Regions from separate parts of the Paenibacillus tritici genome, predicted to be linked through region 2. Evidence: predicted binding sites of a transcription regulator. Region 2 holds the regulator's gene; each other region holds the start of a gene.
The links. The regulator Rex, encoded in region 2, represses fermentation and respiration genes when NADH is low (regulators of the CRP and FNR family bind a similar motif). The targets are predictions, from matches to a motif close to TTGTGAAATATTTCACAA.
Positions count from the first base shown of each region.

Region 1 (2,207 bases), 3.7 Mb from region 2:
TGATGAACGGCATGGCCATGAATAGAATCATGATCAGGCCATGGGTGGTGAAGACCTCATTGTAATGCTGCGCATCCAGGAATTTCATTTCCGGCGCAGCCGTCTGCAGACGCATCATCATTGCATCTACACCGCCGCGGAACAGCATCAGCAGCGCTGCGAGGATATACATGATCCCGATTTTTTTGTGGTCAACCGTTGTCAGCCACTCGCGCCACAGGTATCCCCATTTCTTGAAATAGGTAAGCCCTACGAGAATCCCGATGGTGGCCAGTGCAATACTGATCATGGCCCCGTATATCAAGGGTTCGCCGTGAACCTTAAATTTGTCTAAATCCATTAGGGTAGCTCCTTTCAGTGTGTTGCATCAAGCTCTTTCAGAGCTAGTGTCCTTCATGTGTACTTTCATCCACCGGTGAGCTTGGCAGCGGCTGATCGACCTCCGGATGAGGTTCGCTGTCAAATTCCGTTCCGCTGGACGGCTCGGGAGAAGGATGGATTTCTTTGTTATCCTGATGCTCCGGATTGCCGTTGTCCATATCCATCTCCTTGCCGTGACCACTCATATGCTCACTGTGGTCACCCGGTGGAGGGCTGAACTCCAGATGGGTGGAAGAATAGGTTTTGCGTCCAAGGTAGTCCGTGGCAAGCAGGCCCTTGAATTCTTCCTCAGTAAGCTTAGGAGCGGTTTCCTTCACTTCCTTGACCCAATCCTCATAACCCTTGTTACTTAAGACAAGCGCTTCAAACTCCATGTGGGCAAAGCCCTTACCGCTGAAGTTCGCATTTTTCCCGATATAAGAGCCTTCGGTATCTGCGGACAGATGAAGCGTTGTCAGCATGTCGCTCATGGCGTACTTTTGACCGGCAAGCTGTGGAATCCATAAGCTGGTAATGGTGCCGAATGAGTACATTCTGAATTCAACTGCACGATGAACCGGCATATTCACGTAGTTCACCGTCTCAATTCCTTCTTCAGGATAGCTGAAATGCCATTTCCAGTTGGAAGAGGAAGCATAGATGACCAGCGGAGTCTGATCTTTATAGTCCGCAGCCACATTCTCCACCTCAGTAGTTGTCTTGACGGTCACAACGGACAGGAAGGCTACGATAATGATCGGGATGATAATCCAGATGGCCTCCAGTACCACGTTGCCTTCCTCATGCTTAGGGATGTAATCCTCATTACTCTTCTTCGCACGATATTTCACCAGTACAAAGATGTATAGAATGTAGACAACAGCCAGAACACCAAGCATAACAATGATAGAGAGGATAATGGTGTCAGATAACGTTCTTGCAGACGGCCCCTTCGGGTTCAGAACAGCGATCGAGCTGCATCCCGGCAGGAGAAGGATCAGGCTTAGAAACAAAGCGTATAACGGTCCCTTTTTTTTCATATAGAACTCCTTCCTTCAATACTACTTTTCATTCGCCGTTCATTAACGGACTTACATTGATCTGTATCTATAGTAAGAACTACTTACCCATAATGCAAAATACATATTTTGTATAATAAGCTAATAAAGTCCTTAAAAATGGCGAACAAGTTAAATATGTGTGATCAAATTGTTACAACTACCTAAGGGTATGATAAAGATCACTGTAGTGGCGCACTTTAGCTAATTTTAAGGTTGTTCAATTTTTGTTCAATATTTCATGATTGTTATTAATTTTGTCACAATTATTTGGGGTAAAAAACCCGTAATTTAACCGCTTATCGCTTGCTGCGACAGCATTCGACGAAAAATGCCTGCTTTCTGAAAATAGTGACGAACCCTCATTTCCCATTGCAGAGAGTAACAATTTTTTAGCTTACGGTTACAATCTCTCAAATTACGTTATATCTATATGTGATAAAGTGATAGACAAATATACATAGATTGGAGACTGCTGCTGTGCGTATCAAAAAAATACTGCTGTTATTCATGTCCTTATTCCTAATTATGGGTCTTGTGCAGATCCCGGCTAACGCTGAAGGCAATAGCACTACTCTGAAGCTTGGAGTAAACGATAAATTAAGTGCGATCGAAGCTGTATCTGACAAAGGCACCTATTATGTTCCGCTGCGCTCTCTGGCGGATGAACTGAAATGGACCCTCACCGGTCTGGCTAACGGGATTCACATCTCTGGCGGCTCCGGCTCCCTGACCTTGCTGAAGAACGACGGCGGGGCTATGCTCAAAGACGGCAAAGTGGTGCCTATG
Region 1 covers NZ_CP073365.1:1,098,827-1,101,033, forward strand. Annotated here, with positions in the region: gene qoxB (cytochrome aa3 quinol oxidase subunit I) at 1-340, opposite strand, end outside; gene qoxA (cytochrome aa3 quinol oxidase subunit II) at 384-1,400, opposite strand; gene KDC22_RS04645 (polysaccharide deacetylase family protein) at 1,929-2,207, shown strand, end outside.
Region 1: a site for Rex is predicted at 1,667-1,684, ahead of qoxA (cytochrome aa3 quinol oxidase subunit II). Genes of this name have one in related genera too.

Region 2 (2,207 bases):
GGATGCCCGTTTTGTGGACACGCTGGTGCATTCCCTTGCTGAGACCGCTGTAGCTACCCGGGGACGGATGCTGGTGCTGTTCACCTCGTACAAGATGCTGCGCCAGGTCTATGATCCGCTGAAGGAGGCGCTTGCCTCGCAGGATATCGCGGTGCTTGGACAAGGGGTGGAGGGCGGCAGCCGGAGCAAGCTGATCCGTCGCTTCCAGGACAGCTCGGCTTCTGTGCTGCTGGGGACCAGCAGCTTCTGGGAAGGGGTGGATATCCCCGGGGAAGCCTTGACCTGCCTGGCGATCGTCAGACTTCCGTTCCAGCCGCCGAATCATCCGCTGGCTGAGGCGAAGTCGGAGCTGCTCCAGGCACAGAAGAAGAATCCGTTCATGAAGCTGTCCGTCCCGCAGGCCGTCATCCGCTTCAAGCAGGGCTTCGGGCGGCTGGTCCGCACGGCGCAGGACCGCGGAATCGTTATTGTATATGATACCAGGGTCATTGAATCTTATTATGGCAAATACTTCCTGTATTCTCTGCCCGGCCCCAAGATGGAGCATATGCTGACGGATCAGATGGTCCCGAGGATCGCCGAATGGCTGGAAGAAGGCGGGGTTTCCTAATTCCTCTGCTATTGATATGATGAATAAGTTATGGTTAACCTGAAGATCCGCGCCCCGGCTGTAGCTGCTGAGTCAGGCAGGCGGCGGGGCACGGTTCCTATAATTGGCTTTCGAGGCAAGTTTAGCGAAGTTATACAAGGAAGCGTATGCTATCCAAACTTTTAGGAGGAGAAAACATGAAATCGGATAAAATATCGGAGGCTGTCGTCCGCAGGCTTCCAGTGTACCTGCGTTTCCTGAACGATCTCCAAAAACGCGAAATCTCAACCGTTTCTTCTCAGGAGCTGGGCCAGAAGCTTGATCTGAACCCTGCTCAGATCCGTAAGGATCTGGCTTATTTCGGTGATTTCGGCAGAAAAGGCATCGGTTATGATGTATCCTATCTGATCGAGAAAATCCGTCATATCCTGAAGCTTGACCAGCAAATCAACGTCGCTCTGGTAGGCGCCGGTAATCTTGGCCATGCCTTGTCCAATTACAATGCCTATCTGAAGGATACGATGAAGATTACGGCCGTCTTCGATGCTTACCCGCCGAAGGTGGGCCAGCAGATCAACTCACTGGTTGTGCAGCCGATGGAAGAGCTCGGCGATACGATCCGTTCCCAGGGAATCCGCATCGGGATCATTACCGTACCGGACAGCGAAGCCCAGAACGTAGCTGATATTCTTGTAGACTCCGGCATCGAGGCTATTCTGAACTTCGCACCGGTTATTCTCAAGACTCCTGCCAATATCCGGATTCATGCCGCAGACTTTACCACCGATCTGCAGAGCCTGGCCTATTATTTGCATGATGGAAAGGAAGAGACCGAAGATGAGCAGCAATAAGACGATAATCAAGCATGGCCGTTTCCTGGTTCCGGGCAGTGACAAGCCGGTTCTAAGCGGGTATATGACCATTGAGGACGATCTGATTACTTACATAGGTGAAGCTGAGCCTGTCATGGAAGAGAATGCTCGGGTGGTGGACGGCAGCCGTCTGCTGTTCATGCCGGGTCTTGTGAATACCCATGGGCATACGGCAATGTCGCTGCTGCGCGGATACGGTGATGATATGGTGCTTCAGACCTGGCTGCAGGAGAAGATGTGGCCGATGGAAGCGAAATTCACTGGTGATGATGTATATTGGGGAACCTCGTTGTCCGTGCTGGAAATGCTGAAGGGCGGGACGACGACTTTCCTCGATATGTATGATCATATGGACCGGGTAGCAGAAGTGACCGGACAATCCGGGATTCGGGCTGTGCTGATGCGCGGCGTGATCGGGCTATGCCCGGAAGAGGAGCAGAAGTCCAAGCTCGCAGAGGCGATTGCATTTGCCCGTGACTGGCATGGCAAGGCCGACGGCAGAATTACTACGATGCTCTCGCCGCATGCCCCTTACACCTGTCCTCCAGAGTTTTTCGTGAAATTTGTAGAGGCTGCGCATGATCTGGATCTCCCGATGCACACCCATATGTCCGAGACGCGCCATGAAGTGGAGCAGAATGTTGCCGACTACGGACTCCGTCCGGTAGCGCATCTGGAGAAGCTGGGGATGTTCACCCGTCCTTCGCTGATTGCGCATGGTGTCCATCTGAACGATGAAGAGATCG
Region 2 covers NZ_CP073365.1:4,784,867-4,787,073, reverse strand. Annotated here, with positions in the region: gene dinG (ATP-dependent DNA helicase DinG) at 1-610, shown strand, start outside; gene KDC22_RS20700 (redox-sensing transcriptional repressor Rex) at 787-1,440, shown strand; gene KDC22_RS20695 (amidohydrolase) at 1,427-2,207, shown strand, end outside.

Region 3 (2,207 bases), 250 kb from region 2:
ACCTGGGAGGATATGCTGAACACGGCCAAAGGAGCAGCAGATCCCAAAAAGGGAATCTCGGGTATTGCTCCAATGGGGAAAGGCAACGAAGCAGGCTGGAACTGGACCAACTTCCTGTTCGAAGCAGGCGGGGAGATTCAGAAGATTGAAGGCGGCAAGGTAGTGGCAACCTTCAATTCCGAGGCCGGTATCAAAGCGCTGGACTTCTATAAGAAGCTGAGATGGGAAGCCAAAGCGGTTCCCCAGGACTGGGCGCTTGGCTGGGGCGATGCGGTAGGCGCCTTCCAGCAGGGCCGCACAGCGATGGTTATGGCCGGATCAGACGGTGTCATTGAACAGGCGCTCAATCAGGGCGGACTGAAGCCTGAGGATGTTCTGACTTATCCGATGCCGGCGGCTGAGAAGGGCGGCAAGCATACCGGTGTACTCGGCGGGGATTATCTGGTCATTAACCCGAACGCCACCAAGGATGAGCAGGAGATGGCTTTCCGATACATTACCTTCGATTACTTCTCTGACAAAGGCCTGGAGGCGCTTGATGCGATTCTGCAGCAGCGCAAGGCGGACGGCAAATACTTTATTCCGCCGCTGCTCGATTACTATGCTGCGGATTCCGAGTTCGGCAAGAAGACCAAATCGGTATACGACAAGTACTCCGACATTGTCTATCAATATAATACGGACATTATGGCACTGCTGGACGGCAAGCCTGAAGCCCAGTACAATACCCAGGATTACTATGCGACGATGTCCAACGTGATTCAGGAGCTGTTCGCCAAGGAAGGCACGGACTCCAAGGCGCAGCTAGATGCCGCAGCTTCAACGGTGCAGAAGAAATTCTTCGATACCATCAAAGTGGAGTAGTACCCGGCGATAATAATCAAGCAGGAGACGGCAGCGATGCCGTCTCCTGTTTTTTGATCAATCATCCTTACACTTCTCGCTGTAATTTATATTTATAATTTGGGCATAGTGTACCTGGATGAACGCGGGGGCAAAATATCTATTGAATAATTGGATACGGTTACCATTATTTAGAGGTGACAATCGGGAGAAAAGCGAGAATGGATCGAGAATGAACACACTAAAGATGGAACTGGAGGATTGCAGTTCGCAGAACAGACAAATATCAATTAAATATTACATATAATATGGAAGAAATACCGGTATATGATCGAATGAAAGCGCTTTGAAAACAACTCAAAAAAAACTTTAAACTTTGTGAAAGATTTCACTATACAAGGTGAAACGGATGTGCTAAGATAAATGTATAGAAAGAAACAACCTAAAAATTGACAGGAGGACGAGGGAGATGGCAGTTAAAAACGAAGTCGCCGCCCAAGTGAAACAAACCACCGCTGAAGAGTACATTCAGGTTTTGGTGGATAAAGCAAAGAAAGCCCACGAAGCGTTCATGGGCCTGGATCAAGAGCAGACAGACACAATCGTTCATGCAATGGCACTGGCTGGACTCGACAAGCATATGTACCTGGCAAAACTGGCTGTTGAAGAAACAGGACGCGGAGTATACGAAGACAAAATCACGAAGAACATCTTCTCCACTGAATATATCTGGCACGGAATTAAGTACGACAAGACTGTAGGCGTTATTGAGGATAACGCTTATGACAGCTTCCAGAAGATTGCTGAACCAGTCGGAATCATTATGGGTATCACACCGGTAACCAACCCAACATCCACCACGATGTTTAAAGCTTTGATTTCCGCTAAGACACGTAACCCTATTATATTCGGTTTCCACCCGTCAGCGCAAGAGTGCAGTGCGGCAGCAGCCAAAATTCTGCATGATGCAGGCGTAGCAGCCGGCGCACCTGAGAACTTCATCCAATGGATTGAACTTCCTACAATGGATAAAACAAACGCATTGATGAACAATCCGGACGTTGCGCTGATTCTGGCAACCGGCGGATCGGCAATGGTCAAGGCAGCTTACAGCTGCGGCAAACCGGCACTCGGCGTAGGTCCTGGTAACGTACCTGCCTTCATTGAGAAGAGTGCTGACATTGATCAGGCTGTTACTGACCTTATCCTGTCGAAGACTTTCGATAACGGCATGATCTGTGCTTCCGAGCAAGCGGTTATCATTGAAGAAGCTATTTTCGACCAAGTGAAGAAGAAGATGATTGCGAACGGCTGCTACTTTGTTAACAAAGAAGAGGCTGCCAAGCTGACAAGCGGCGCAATGA
Region 3 covers NZ_CP073365.1:5,030,649-5,032,855, reverse strand. Annotated here, with positions in the region: gene KDC22_RS21895 (ABC transporter substrate-binding protein) at 1-864, shown strand, start outside; gene adhE (bifunctional acetaldehyde-CoA/alcohol dehydrogenase) at 1,313-2,207, shown strand, end outside.
Region 3: a site for Rex is predicted at 1,220-1,237, ahead of adhE (bifunctional acetaldehyde-CoA/alcohol dehydrogenase). Genes of this name have one in related genera too.

Region 4 (2,207 bases), 3.2 Mb from region 2:
CTCTTCTCCGTGTTGGTTTCGTACTTCAGATTAAGAGCGGTCATGTTAAGCGGCAGCTTAGGGATAAACATAATCACCCTGGTGTAGGCCTCATAAATTTCAGCAAGAGCTTCCTCCCTTTTCTCTGCTGTTATTGTGTGGGCGGACACATAGGCTTCAAAGCTGTTTAGATCTTTCCCTGTAAACTTTATTGCGAAATTCCCGCTGAAGTCCGGATATTCTGTATCAAAGGTATAGGCCACCCGATCGGCAATCCCCCGTCCCCCCTGACTTACGATTTTCTGTTTAAGCTCCTCTTCACTCAAAGGCCGGAATCCTTTTTTTCAGTGCTCTCCTACTTTAAAATCAAAGCCTGGCAATTCAAGCCGCTGAATAGCTAAGCCTGCATCTTCGGAGGAAACGCCCAGGTCATCTTCAAAACGGGAGAAAAAGTTGTTTTAGACGGTGGCTTTCTGCTTCACTGAAGAATGCTTTGGCTTTGGAGGCGATCTCGTCCAGATTCTCCCGGTTCACCGCTACGTAATTTTCATCAGATATCTCCCGGGACGAACGGGTTCCCCGATAAATAGACATAGGAATATCCTGCAGCTCAATGCCAAAATATTTCTTAACCAGAAGAGGATAATACTTATTTTGAGCGGTTTCCTCATAATTGTTGCTGAGCTGTCTCCTAAGCGGAAGACCACCATCCACATGGCCGTTGGTGCGGCTTACCGTAAATACCAAGCTGCGGTCATTCGCCGGTGATGCCTTAAACACCTGATACCCGTCCTCATTTAATCCTTCTTTAGACACGATAACAAATTCAGATTGATAGGTTGCATTTAAGGCCCGGACGATTCCTTTTTGATAAAAGTATCCGCTTTTGGCAAAGAATAAACCGAACCCTGTCCAAAGGCACAGGCCGATTGCGGCAAGAAGGACAAGTCCTGTAAGGGTCACTTTTACCGTAATACGGGATCGGGAGGGGGTGGATGAAGTTCTCACGAATATCTGATCTCCTTCCTGATAGCAGCTGGGTGATATGCTTATGATTTAAATTTGTAAGTAATTCCAAAATGATACCGTATTCGGAATGGTGATGTCTAGAAGGGAGAAGCTATAGCAGCATTTTCATCGAAAATTTGAATATAATTTATTTACATAAATTATAAAATAAAGGTTATATATAAATTTATTGCTCTCGATTTCATACTATGTTCAAAATTTCACAATATTGGACCGTATCAATTGTTAAAAAGATTGAATTTCTCAAATGCCGATGTATGATGTAACTGTAGAAGTGATACATTCAAAATACAAAGACAAAAATTAGGAGTGGAAGACATGGGATTATTAACCGCACAGGTGGATTATTCTTCTAAAACTTATTTGGCAAAACTTGACGCTTACTGGCGCGCAACCAATTACATCTCCGTAGGTCAGCTCTATTTGAAGGATAACCCGTTGTTAAGAGAACCCTTGAAGGACGCAGACGTAAAAGTGAAGCCGATCGGACACTGGGGAACGATCCCGGGGCAGAACTTTATCTACGCCCACCTGAACCGCGTCATTACTAAATATGATCTGAATATGTTCTATGTGGAGGGTCCCGGACACGGCGGCCAGGTCATGGTCTCGAACTCTTATCTGGATGGAACCTACACCGAGATCTACCCGCAGATCACTCAGGATATTCCTGGACTCACAAAATTATTCAAACAGTTCTCCTTCCCCGGCGGCGTGGCCTCCCATGCTGCTCCTGAAACACCGGGATCGATTCATGAAGGCGGCGAGCTGGGTTACTCCCTGTCACATAGTGTTGGCGCAATTCTGGATAATCCTGATCTGATCTCGGCTGTCGTTGTAGGTGACGGCGAAGCGGAAACCGGTCCTCTGGCTGCTTCATGGTTCTCCAACCGGTTCATCAACCCGATTACAGACGGCGCGGTCCTGCCGATTCTGCATTTGAACGGCTTCAAGATCAGCAACCCTACCATACTGTCCCGTATGAGCAGAGAAGAGTTAACCGCCTATTTTGCCGGAAATGGCTGGGAGGCCTTCTTCGTGGAAGGCGAGAATCCGGATCTGCTGCACCCGGAAATGGCTAAGGTTCTGGATACCATCATTGAGAGAATCGAAGCGATTCAGAAGAATGCCCGTGACAATAACGACACTACACGCCCTGTATGGCCAATGCTGATCTTCCGTACCCCTAAAGGCTGGAC
Region 4 covers NZ_CP073365.1:251,458-253,664, forward strand. Annotated here, with positions in the region: gene KDC22_RS01205 (hypothetical protein) at 1-305, opposite strand, end outside; gene KDC22_RS01210 (hypothetical protein) at 415-987, opposite strand; gene KDC22_RS01215 (phosphoketolase family protein) at 1,327-2,207, shown strand, end outside.
Region 4: a site for Rex is predicted at 1,197-1,214, ahead of KDC22_RS01215 (phosphoketolase family protein). Genes of this name have one in related genera too.